3 regions of the Aestuariirhabdus sp. LZHN29 genome follow, and region 3 is predicted to be linked to each of the others. Evidence: predicted binding sites of a transcription regulator. Region 3 holds the regulator's gene; each other region holds the start of a gene.
What was found. Region 3 encodes LexA, which represses DNA repair genes until DNA is damaged. Its sites were predicted from a motif close to TACTGTNTANNTANACAGTA; they were not measured.
Positions count from the first base shown of each region.

Region 1: imuA (translesion DNA synthesis-associated protein ImuA) is a predicted target of LexA. The motif match lies at 2,489-2,508, and genes of this name have one in related genera.
Region 2: recN (DNA repair protein RecN) is a predicted target of LexA. The motif match lies at 1,713-1,732, and genes of this name have one in related genera.

Region 1 is NZ_JBNIEU010000001.1:3,005-7,162, forward strand. It holds gene ACP3PW_RS00005 (error-prone DNA polymerase) at 1-333, opposite strand, end outside; gene ACP3PW_RS00010 (Y-family DNA polymerase) at 330-1,724, opposite strand; gene imuA (translesion DNA synthesis-associated protein ImuA) at 1,773-2,474, opposite strand; gene ACP3PW_RS00020 (AraC family transcriptional regulator) at 2,587-3,618, shown strand; gene ACP3PW_RS00025 (MFS transporter) at 3,615-4,158, opposite strand, start outside.
Region 2 is NZ_JBNIEU010000001.1:146,713-150,870, forward strand. It holds gene dnaK (molecular chaperone DnaK) at 1-765, opposite strand, end outside; gene grpE (nucleotide exchange factor GrpE) at 938-1,558, opposite strand; gene recN (DNA repair protein RecN) at 1,762-3,432, shown strand; gene fur (ferric iron uptake transcriptional regulator) at 3,456-3,857, opposite strand; gene ACP3PW_RS00740 (outer membrane protein assembly factor BamE) at 3,954-4,158, shown strand, end outside.
Region 3 is NZ_JBNIEU010000005.1:183,864-188,021, reverse strand. It holds gene topA (type I DNA topoisomerase) at 1-1,467, shown strand, start outside; gene ACP3PW_RS16625 (DUF6586 family protein) at 1,464-1,919, shown strand; gene ACP3PW_RS16620 (hypothetical protein) at 1,989-2,219, shown strand; gene lexA (transcriptional repressor LexA) at 2,310-2,909, opposite strand; gene ACP3PW_RS16610 (TetR family transcriptional regulator) at 3,103-3,729, shown strand; gene ACP3PW_RS16605 (L,D-transpeptidase family protein) at 3,798-4,158, shown strand, end outside.

The DNA.
Region 1 (4,158 bases), on a different contig from region 3:
TTTGGGGCTACGCCTTCGCGCACAGGTAATCAGCCGGCAGAGTTGCGCGTAGCCGGTTCGGTCACGCGCCAACAGCACAAATACCAACCCCTCTACGGAACGAAACTCGCTACCTACGATCAGCTGAATCGTCTCTTGCTTCGCTGCCAAATGCGCCTGCACAACCCCCGCCACCGAGCACTCATCCGTAAGGGCCAATGCCCGGTACCCTAACTGGGCCGCTCGCTGTACGAGCTCATGGGGATGCGACGCCGCCGTAAGAAAGCTGTAATTAGAGCGCACATGCAACTCGGCATAGCCTCGCCGCAACGGCTTATCCTTGGCCAGACTCACGCAAAATAACCCTGCAGATACCACTGTTTTCCCGCATCGCAATACAGCCAACAGAGCTGCCCTCCAACTCCCCGGGCAATATAATAGTCCCTGCGAACCATCTCTCCGTCCCACCACCCGCTGACGATGCGCTCGGCCCCCGCAAAAACCTGATACTCTCGCACATCGACAGACCGTGACCGGACCAACAACCAGGCTGGACGAGGCGAAAAGCACTGACTGGCACCCCCCCTTCCAGGTTGCACGCTCTCCCAAGCCCGCTCCGGACGGTAATCTTCACGACAAGCGATACCGTGCACAGCTCCATCTCCCAGCCGGGCACGTAACAGGCTGACCAACTGCGCAGCTTCCTGTGCACCACCAGCTGTGGCGGAAAATAGCTCTCCCTGATTAGCACCCCTGGCGTGTAAGTGATCAACCCTGAGCCGCACCCCCATTACCGGGGCTCTCAATTGAATTGATTCGAGCTTCATGCGGCTCAAACGCATCAACAAAGCCTCACGGTCATCCGGTTGCGCGCAGTGCACATGGAGGTGGCAACACACCTGCTGGCGGTGAAGCAACTCAAAGCACAACAGATCGGTTTGACGCTGCCGCTCGTGCAGGTAGCTGGCTAACTCCCCCACCAACCGCTGGATCGGAAACAGCAAACCGCTGGAAAACTCAACCTCGGAATAGAATTCAATACTGCGGTCAAACCGGTCCGGAAGGACAAAGCGGGGCCAGGATTCGGGGACCCTCCCCTGCAGCCGCTCCAGATACTGCAACAGCGGACGCCCAAAACGCCTCCCTACCGCCCCACGGGGCAGCCGCCGCAACTGCCCAAGTGATCGCACACCTACCCGCTGTAGCGTTTGAGCACTTTTACCAGGCAGATCCGCCTGATCAACGGGCAGGGCATCCAGTTGATCGCAAAGGCGTGACTTGTCCAGATAGCAGCCTCCCCTGCCCGCACGAGCCAGCAGCCTGGCCTGTAGCGGAGAACACCCCCCAGAGTATTGAAAAGAATAGGGTACCAGCAGCGGCTTCAAGGCACTCCAAAGCGCGTCGATATCCCCATAAAGGCGCAACATCCCTCCCACATCGAGAGACAATCCGGATGGAGGATCCAATGCTATATCTGCAACCCGCTGCAGTAGCGATGCTGCAATCGCCTCTAAAGCCCGGTGAGCACGGAGCGGAACGCTATCACACAACCGCAACCGGGGAGCGAGTAACATGGCATCCGCAACGCTCATTCCACAACGCACACCCTGCGCACTCGCCGCCTCATTCACGCTAAGCAGTTGTCCGCCCGCGCTATTGATCAGGGCCAGGGGTGCGTCTGGCGAAAATTCGGCACGCGCCAGATCCAGCTCGAGCCGATAAAAATGAAGGTACAACCAACCCACACGACCTACCTATACCCTCCCCCACCACAATCCAGATTCAGGTAAACACTACTGAACCCGAACCGGGCTGGTTTCGGCCCAAGGGCCCCGAATAACCTCGGCGGCGGTTTCAGCGGGCAGTCCACTCTCCGGCGCAGGTGAATCCAGGCCGACGACAAAGCGCGATACCGGCCAGCCGCCGCGTCGCTTAAGGATCTCTACGCCCACCCCTTGCAGGTCTGCACTTAACTTTACTCGCAGGGCCGCTACAGCCGACTGCTGCGCATAGATACTATCTCGCAATAAAAAACAGAGACTGTTGCCCTTGCGGGCAGCTAACTGCAGGCGGCGCAACTCACCCGCTGCAATATCACCCGGCCAGCCCAATACCGCACTGCATTCGCCGCCTGCCAGTGCTTGCTCTATCGCCCAAAGTCGATCCTTGAGCGAGTCGGCCCGCACTACCAATACCCGTGAAAGGTCAACACCCGCCGCCTGCAAGGCCGGCGCGTAAGGAATAGCCGGTGGAGCGACCCACAGCACCCAGCGCTCCTGTTGCCGACTCAGGCGCGCCAGCGCCGGCAATAGTATGCGCAATTCACCGATACCATCCCGCTCATACAACAGATCAGTCACCGCCCCCTGCGGCCAGCCCCCGCCCGGCAGCTCGTCATCCAGCACCCCATGACCACTGGATACCGCATCAGGAATAAATTGCTGCCACTCACTGGCTCGCCAAACTTCCAGCCCGGATTTATTGTTAAATTGCATGGGGCACCTCCATATACTGTACGAATAAACAGTATTGGTCATCCGTACAGTAAATGCAACCCTTTCCCATGGTGCTGGCACAGCGGGCGATCGATTTGCTAGCATCATTCCTATGAAGCCAAACCCCGAAGCAGAGGTCAGCGTTAGCCTGACCAATACACTACTGGATACCGCGGTCGAACTCGGACTCGACCGCGAGCAGTTACAGCAGGCAGCAGGCATCGGCACCAGCCAACTCGACAACCCCGACGACCGCATCCCTTTTCTGCTGCAGGAAAATTTGTGGATGCAGATCATTCAGCAATGCCCCGACACTCCGGTTGGACTCTTTATGGGGCTGCGTACCGAACCCGGAAGCTTTAATGTGCTGGGATACATTGCAATGAACAGCGCCACCCTGGGTGAAGCCTTTGGCCACGTGCAGCACTATCAAAACCTGGTTGGCGAAGGCGGTATCGTTGAGCAGGCTAATAGCGACCCAAACCGCTGGATCATTCATTACGACCCGGTCAACCCTGACCACGAATGCACCCACCATCGGGTCGCCGCCGTTTTGAGCAGCTGGGTCAAAATGGGGCAGTGGTTGGTTGATGGCTTTGCAGTCGAGGCTATCTGTTTTCGCAACCCTCCACCTGTCTGCGCAGCACAGTACGCATCGGAACTCGGCTACCCGGTTCGTTTTGACGCTGAGAAAAATGCCCTGCTACTATCACCTGCGATGCGCCACAAACCGATCCGGCAAGCCAACAGTACCCTCTGCACCCTGTTACGCAAGCAAGCCGACAAATTGATTGCGCAACTGCAGAGCAGCTCCCTCAGCCGCCAGGTCGTTACCCTGATTAGCCAACAACTGATGGGGCAAGAACCGGACAAGCAGCGCATAGCTCAAGCCCTTAATATGAGCGCTCGTACCCTGCAACGAAAGCTCGACGAAGAGCAGACCAGCTACCAGAAGTTACTCAGCAACACTCGCCACCAACTCGCCCTCGAGTACCTTGGTCGCGCCGACATCAGTAGTGGCGAGATCGCCTTTATGCTCGGATTTACAGAGCCCAGCACCTTCTATCGAGCCTTCAAGAAATGGACAGGGAAAACCCCAGGCCAGTATCGAAGCGCCCTACGAGCAAGTGCGGTAAATCACTAGCTATAACGGCGCAAAACCCCCATACGCCACCAGGCAGCAACTCCCAATAACAACAGGGTGAGTGCCGCCAACGAGAGCCCCTGCGCAGGCGCCATAAACTCCAGCACGACACCACACAGCAACCCCGAGCTGGCAGGCAGCACCTGGGTACTGATTGTGTACATACTCATAACACGCCCTCGATAGCGGTCTTCGGCATTCAGCTGCAGGGCCGCTACGATCAAGCTGACCGACACTCCTGCAAACAGCCCCGCCAACAACAGCCAAAATGACGCCTGCCACAGGTTTTCACTGCGGCTCAGGGCAAGCATCAATAAGGTTGAGACCAGCAAAGTCCCAATCACCGCCTTACCTTGGGCAAATCGTCGACCAAAGAGCATGCACACCACACCTCCAATAAACAGCGCTAACGCCATAACCGCCAGCAAGCCGCCTCGCTGCATGGGGGTTAACCCTAGCACCTCTATTGCAAAGCGAGGGATGATCACCTGTACAGGCCCCATCACCGAGTAAACGATCAAAGTTAATAGCAGCAACTGC
Region 2 (4,158 bases), on a different contig from region 3:
ATCACCCTTGAGGTCGATTCCACTCTCTTTCTTGAACGCGTCAGCCAGATAGTCGATAACACGCATATCAAAATCTTCACCACCGAGGAAAGTGTCACCGTTGGTGGCCAGCACTTCGAACTGGTGCTCACCGTCGACGTCGGCAATTTCGATAATGGATATATCGAACGTACCACCGCCAAGGTCATAAACTGCAACGGTCTTATCACCCGCTTTTTTATCCATACCGTAGGCCAGTGCGGCTGCGGTCGGCTCGTTGATAATACGCTTAACCTCGAGGCCGGCGATTTTACCGGCATCTTTGGTGGCCTGACGCTGGGAGTCATTAAAATAAGCCGGGACCGTAATAACCGCTTCAGTTACGGCTTCGCCGAGATAATCTTCGGCTGTCTTTTTCATTTTCTTCAGCACTTCAGCAGAGATCTGGGGTGGAGCCCTCATCTCGCCCTTGCACTCAACCCATGCATCACCGTTTTCGGCCTTAACAATTTTGTAAGGCACCATGGCGATATCTTTTTGCACTTCGGCATCTTCAAAACGGCGCCCGATAAGACGCTTGATCGCAAACAGGGTGTTATGCGGATTCGTTACCGCCTGACGCTTTGCCGGCTGGCCCACCAGAATTTCACCGTCTTCGGTAAAGGCGATGATGGAGGGAGTCGTACGATCACCCTCTGCATTCTCCAATACCTTGGCTTTATCACCATCCAGAATCGCCACGCAGGAGTTGGTGGTACCCAGGTCAATTCCAATAATTCTTCCCATCTTTTCTCTCCAGTCCCGCCCCGCGAAGGGCGTCAATTCGCTATCTAAAATTCGTTATCAACAATATGTGATCCGTGCAATCCGGCAACAATCGGCGCCGACTGTCGGCGCATCGATATCAGCGTTGCTGAACCGGCTTCTGTCTCTCTATATGCGTCCGCATTCGCTATTTTCAAGCCTGCTCGTCAACTTTTGACTGCGAAGCCTTGGAAACAACCACCATCGCCGGGCGCACCAGGCGGCCGTTGAGGGTGTAGCCCTTCTGAAACGCTGCGATTACAGTGCCCGGCTCAACATCCGCGTTTTCCTGCATACTCATCGCTTCATGCAGCTGGGGATCAAAAGGCTCTCCTACCGCTTCGATGGCCACCAGACCGTACTTACTCAATGCCCCCTGGAACATATTGAGGGTCATCTGCATCCCCTCAACCATCGCCTTTTGCGCCTCGTCCTCGACATTAGCGCTGTCGACGGCTCGCTCCAGACTGTCGATGACCGGTAGCAGATCAGCAGAGAAGCGCTCCAGCGCAAACTTGTGAGCCTTCTCGACATCCTGCTCCGCACGACGGCGAACGTTCTGCGTATCAGCTTGCGCCCGCAACACCTGCTCACTGGCCTTTACCAGCTCCGCTTGCGCCGCCTCAAGGTCTGCCTGCAAAGCCGACACCAACTCCTCCTGCGGCACTGCGTCCGCGCCCTCTGCTGCTACCTGTTCAGTCTGGGACTGCACCTCTTCGTTGAGGTCGGCCTGCACCTCTTCATGCTGCTCCGGGTTCGGTTTTTTGTCGCTCATCCGCATATCTCTCGCATTTTGATTCATGCAAAGGCGTTACCCTTCGCAACTAAAAGTCAGTGCTGCTCTATATGGGGTTACTCCGCAGGGTTTCAAGGGTTATTAGGGGGATTATATTCCTGCACCTGAAAAGCGTTGCACCGCCCGATCAAAATACTGTATATATAGACAGTCTAAACTGAACTATCTCCCGGAGCCCCGCGATGCTTATCCACCTGTCCATTCGCAACTTCGCCATCGTCGATCAGCTCGAGCTGGATCTCAAACGCGGCATGACCGTCGTCAGCGGTGAAACCGGCGCGGGAAAATCGATCATGCTCGACGCCCTCGGGCTAGCGCTGGGAGACCGAGCCGATTCGGCCAGTGTCGGGCAACAGAGTGAACGGGCCGAGATTCTGGCTAGCTTTGACCTGAGCCAATGCCCACAGGCACTGCAATGGCTGAGCGAGCGTGATCTGGCGCTGGAGCAGGAGTGTATTTTACGCCGAGTCATCACCCGCGAAGGGCGCTCCCGCGGCTATATCAACGGCAGTGCATCCCCTCTAACTGACCTGCGCGAACTGGGGGAGATGCTGATCGATATCCACAACCAGCACGAACATCAGTCCCTGCTCAAAAAGGAGGCCCATCAACGCCTACTCGATCGCTGGGCGGGTTGCGACGAGCTTGCGGGGCAACTACGCCAGATCTGGCAGCAATGGCAGCGCCAGCGCCAACAGCTTGAGCGACTGAGCAGTGCCAGCGAAGAGGATAGCGCACGGGTTCAACTGCTGAGTTACCAGCTCAATGAACTCACAACCCTCGACCCCCAACCAGGCGAGTACGAAGAGCTGGAAGCTGAATATCACCAACAAGCCAACGCCGGCCAGTGTGTGCAAAACTGCCAGCAAGCGCTGCAGCTGTGTGCCGAGGCCGACAGCGGCAATGCCCTGCAGCAACTCAACAACAGCCTGCATCTGCTGCATGAGATAGCAGCAGGTCACCCACAACTGCAGGAGAGCATTGACCTGCTCACCAGCGCCCGCATTCAGGTCGAGGAAGCCTGCGGTACCCTCAACCACTACCTCGACCACTTCGAGGCCGATCCCGAGCGATTGTATGAGCTCGAGGAACGCATTAACGGGTTTAACAGTATCGCCCGCAAGCATCGTACGGCCCCGATGGAGCTGGTAGGGCTGAGCGAACAACTTTCGGAGGAGTTAACCCAGCTGCAATGCAGCGATGAGCAGCTTGACCAGCTTGAGCACGAGATTCAGGCACTGCAACAGCACTATCAAACCCAGGCATTGAAACTGCGCAAACAGCGCGAACGTGCTGCACCGAAGCTGGCGAAGGCCGTAACGGAACAGATTCGTCAACTGGGTATGCCCCAGGGTGAATTCAGCGTCCAACTCACCCCTCTCAGCGACGGCACCGCTAACGGGCTGGAGAGCATCGAATTTATGGTGAGCGCGAACCCAGGTCAACCAGTGCGCCCCCTGCGTCAGGTAGCATCGGGGGGGGAGCTCTCGCGTATCAGTCTGGCGATTCAGGTGATCAACGCACAAACCAGCACCATTCCCACACTGGTGTTTGATGAGGTGGATGTGGGTATCGGCGGTGGTATCGCCGAGGTCGTCGGGCTACGTTTACGGCAGCTGGGAGAGGCCGGCGGGCAGGTGATCTGCGTCACCCATCAACCCCAGGTGGCCTCACAGGGGCACCAGCACCTGCAGGTGCAGAAGCAAAACCTGAAAAACCAGACCTATACCCGTATCGAACCACTGCAGGGGGAGCGCCGCATTGAAGAGGTTGCACGAATGCTAGGCGGTGTTGAAATGACCCAGCAAACCCTGGCCCACGCCCGTGAAATGCTGGAAAGGGCGAGCGTTTAAGTCAAACTCAGGGAGGTAAAACCTCAGCAACGCTTCTTAACGTACAACACCAACTTATGATCCATGAGATCGTAACCGTGATTGAGGGCGATCTCCTTCTGCAAGCGCTCGATCTCCGCACTGTAGAACTCAACGACCTGGCCGGTATCCACACACACCATATGGTCATGATGGTCATCCTTGGCGATCTCGAACACTGAGCGACCATCATTGAAGTTATGGCGAACCAGCAGCCCCTTCTCTTCAAATTGGGTGAGCACGCGATAGACCGTCGCCAACCCCACATCCTCGTCACTTTCGATCAACGCCTTGTAGACATCCTCGGCGCTCATGTGACTATTAGGGGCCGATTCGAGCAGTTGTAAAATCTTAACCCGGGGCGCAGTCACCTTTAGGCCAGCATTTTTAATGTCTTGCTCTTCCACAACTACTCCTTTCCTGTCGATTGACCCTTAGCAGATCAAAGAATATCGGGTATTATCACACTATCCGACAATCAAGTGAAAGCGCTCCCCACCAAGATGTATAACCTAATTAAGCACGGCCTGCTCGGCCTCTCGTTGGCAACCCTCGTCGGCTGCTCCGGATTTCCCGGCGTGCACAAGATCGATGTGCATCAGGGTAACGTAGTCACTCAGGAGATGGTTGACCAGCTTCGTCCCGGCATGACCGAGCGTCAGGTGCGCTTTGTTATGGGCACACCACTACTGGTAAGCACCTTCGACC
Region 3 (4,158 bases):
GCCGGCATGGAATCTGATGCGGTCAGGCTCTACGACTTGATTTGGCGCCAGTTCGTTGCTTGTCAGGCTAACCCAGCGCGCTACCTCAGCACCAGTGTTGTGGTTGAAGCCGCGGGGTTTGAGCTTCGTACCAAAGGCCGGGTACTGCTTTTCGATGGGTACACTCGTATCCTGCCACCGGGTGGCAAGAAGGGGGAGGATGTGATTCTTCCCAAACTTACCCAGGGCGAGGCCGTTTCACTGGTTAAGCTCAACCCGCTGCAACATTACACCAAACCTCCTGCTCGCTTTAGCGAGGCGGCACTGGTACGGGAGTTGGAAAAGCGAGGCATTGGCCGTCCGTCCACCTATGCTGCGATTATTTCCACCATTCAGGATAGGGGGTACGCTTCCATCAAGCAGAAGCGTTTTTATGCTGAGAAAATGGGCGATATCGTTACGGACCGGCTCACAGAATCCTTCAGTGATCTTCTTGACTACGGCTTCACTGCGCGTATGGAGGAGGAGTTGGATGAGGTTGCGACCGGTAGATTTGATTGGAAGGCGCTGCTGAATGCCTTTTATCAAGGGTTCAGCGAACGCCTTGTGGATGCTGAGAAAGATGAGCATGGTATGCGTGCTAACCTGCCTACCCCTACGGATATCCCCTGCAGTGATTGCGGTCGCCCCATGCAGATACGCACGGCTAGCACTGGGGTATTTATGGGCTGCTCGGGTTATGCACTTCCTCCTAAAGAGCGGTGCAAGAATACGGTTAACCTGATTCCTGGTGAAGAGGCGATTGCCCTCGATGATGATGAGGCTGAAACCAAGGCGCTACGGGCAAAACACCGCTGTGGAATCTGCGGTACAGCGATGGAAAGCTACCTGATTGACGAGGGCCGGAAAATTCACGTCTGTGGTAATAATCCGGACTGCTCGGGTTATGAGGTAGAAAAGGGACAATTCAAGATAAAGGGCTATGAAGGGCCTGTTATCGAATGTGACAAGTGCAGCGCACAGATGCAGCTAAAAACCGGGCGCTTTGGAAAATACTTTGGATGCTCGAACTCCGAGTGCAAGAACACCCGCAAGCTACTAAGGAGTGGGGAAGCTGCACCGCCCAAGATGGATCCAATTCCAATGCCGGAGCTGGTCTGCGAAAAGGTAGAGGATACCTACATTCTACGCGATGGTGCTGCGGGCCTGTTTTTGGCCGCCAGTCAGTTTCCCAAGAACCGGGAGACCAGAGCTCCGCTAGTGGTAGAGCTAATTCCCCATCAGGCTGCACTTGACCCTAAATATGGCTTCCTGCTTGATGCTCCGCGACAAGACCCCGACGGCAATGCCGCAATCATACGATACAGCCGAAAAACCAAGGAGCAGTATGTGATGAGTGAGGTGGACGGCAAGGCCTCTGGATGGAAGGCATTACATAAGGATGGGGCCTGGGTCGAAGAGGGTACACCGCGCAAGAAAAAAGCGTGAGGGACTCGAAACTGGTTACAGGGCGCTCCCTACATCAGGCTTGGCTTCTATTGGATCAGTGGGCCTCGCTGGAGACTGCGAAAGGGGAGCCCCTCTATGACGCCTATGCAGAGGCGGTGCTGCTTTTGCTGGGCGCCGCCTACAGATCCCTGTACATGGAGTTGGCAGCAGCCTGTGGTTACACCGGGGGCGCGGCAACGCTCAGCTCTGTGTGTGAAGCCCTTGCTATACAGGGTACGGTAAGCCCGGAACTGGCGGAGTTGCAGCGAATGGAAAAGAGTTCCAGCTACTGGCTGCACGCCATGCTCAATGCGCGGGTTCGATACGATGCTGACATTGCCGTTGACGCAATTGCCTTCGGGGGAGGGATCGATCCTGTGCAATGTGACAGCTGGTACCGCCAACTCCATGAGTTGACGCTCCGACTGCGGGAAGCTTCCGCACAATGGTAGCGGACTCGCTGTAGTGGTTGCGGGTGAAAGGTGGTAGCATACACGCCCCCTAACGCGAGAGTTGTAACCATGCCCGCATCCTATCTTGAAATAGTTGAGCTACCTACTGGTGAAATCGTACTGCAGCGCTCAGATGAGGAGGAGCCTTTGGTGACGATCGATTTTTCGGAAGAGGCCAAGCTGTTCCTGCAAGAGGGCCATGTAGAGGTCGCTAAAGCCATGATCAACGCAGGTATTGCCGTTGTAGGCAGCATGGCCGAAGGTTCGCCCTCCCTTGAGGCATCCCAGACGGTTCATTGAGTCCGCTGTGTGCACCGCTCTCCCGGTAAGCAGGTGAACATCTTTTCTCACTGCCTCGACTGCCACTGAGCGAGGCAACCCAAGGTCCGCTTAGCGGCGGATAACCCCTACACTTAGCCCCTCAATTTCAAAGTAGTCCTGTGTCAGGTCAACCTCAATCGGTTGAAATTCGTCGTTCTCTGGAAACAGGGTGACTCGATTACGGTTTTTATGAAATCGTTTTACCGTCACTTCGTCATCGATTCGAGCAACAACTATCTGCCCGTTACGCACGCTCTGGGTTTTGTGGACCGCCAGCAAATCACCATCCATGATCCCTATGTCGCGCATACTTTCGCCTTTAACGCGTAACAGGTAGTCAGCGGCAGGGTTAAAAAAATTCGACTTTAAGGGGCAGTGCTCCTCGATATGCTCAATCGCAAGGATGGGGCTACCGGCGGCAACCTGCCCTATAACTGGAAGCCCCTCCTCCTCCACAGGCCCTGGTATGCGGATCCCTCTGGAGGCACCGGGAATTATCTCGATTGCCTGCTTGCGGGCAAGCGCTTTCAGGTGTTCTTCCGCTGCGTTGGGCGATCGAAACCCAAGTTCGCGCGCAATCTCTGCCCGGGTTGGCGGGAACCCGCTCTCCTCAAGGTAGGATTTTATAAACGCCAGTATTTCAGCCTGTCGTGCAGTTAGTTTTTGCATGTACCTACCTTCGCATCTGTGATTTTATACAGTTACTGGCATTATATACAGTTTTTGTCTGCTGGCAAACAACGGTAACTGCTGCACACTCCAGGTTACCCGTTAACCCCCCGAAAACGTTGACATTTCATACCGGCAAACGTATGTTTGAAACGAACGTACATTCATTAACCATGGCTCAAGAATAATAACGATGGCTCAATCCAAAACCGTAGTTCGAATATTGGATGCAGCAGAGCAGCTGTTCGCAGAAAAAGGATTCGCGGAGACTTCACTTCGCACAATTACAGGGCAGGCGGGTGTTAACCTGGCCGCGGTGAATTATCACTTTGGTTCAAAAAAAGCGCTTATACAGGCTGTGTTCTCCCGCTTCCTCGATCCATTTTGCGAACTCCTTGATGCCGAGCTGACTCGGCTTGAGGAGGAGGGCGACACCTCACACGATGTCGACGCTTGCCTTAAGTTGTTGATGGATACCGCCCTGAGGGTCGAGTCTCGTTCGGACAATGATCTTTCCGTATTTATGCGCCTATTGGGGTTGGCTTTTTCCCAGTCTCAAGGGCATTTGCGCCGTTATATGCGTGATACCTATTCCCGTGTTTTTGTTCGTTACATGAAGCTGCTGACCGCGTCCTGTCCGAACCTGGAGCCGGCGGAGCTCTATTGGAGATTTAATTTTATGCTGGGCAGCTTGGCATTTACGATGTCAGGATTTGACGCCATGCAAGCTATCGCTGTGCGAGACTACGATGACCGGTCTACAGTCGCCGCTATTCTTTACAGAATGGTTCCCTTTCTGGCGGCCGGTCTGCGTCATTAAGGTCGTGAGCCGGTTCCACTTGGGAAGGTTTTTAAGTACCCTGACGAGTTCCAGTTCGGGGGCTATCATTGACAATACATATCCTCATTAATCAGCAGCAGCTGCGCCATTCACGGGGCGGGCTGCCGACACTGACGGTGCCTATTTCAAGCGCTAGCAAGGGTGTTGGCCAGCTCAGCGGCAGTGAGCAGACTCCGTTAGGTGTGCATCGTATTAGAGCAAAAATAGGTACCGGGCTGCCTGAAGGTGCTGTGTTGGTGGGACGGCGGCCTACGGGTGAGGTCTACACTCCGGCGCTTGCCCGTCAGTTCCCCGGCCGAGACTGGATCCTCACACGAATACTTTGGTTGTGCGGTGATGAGAGGGGCTTCAACCGTCTCGGCGCGGTAGATTCCATGGCGCGGTATATTTATATTCACGGTACACCCG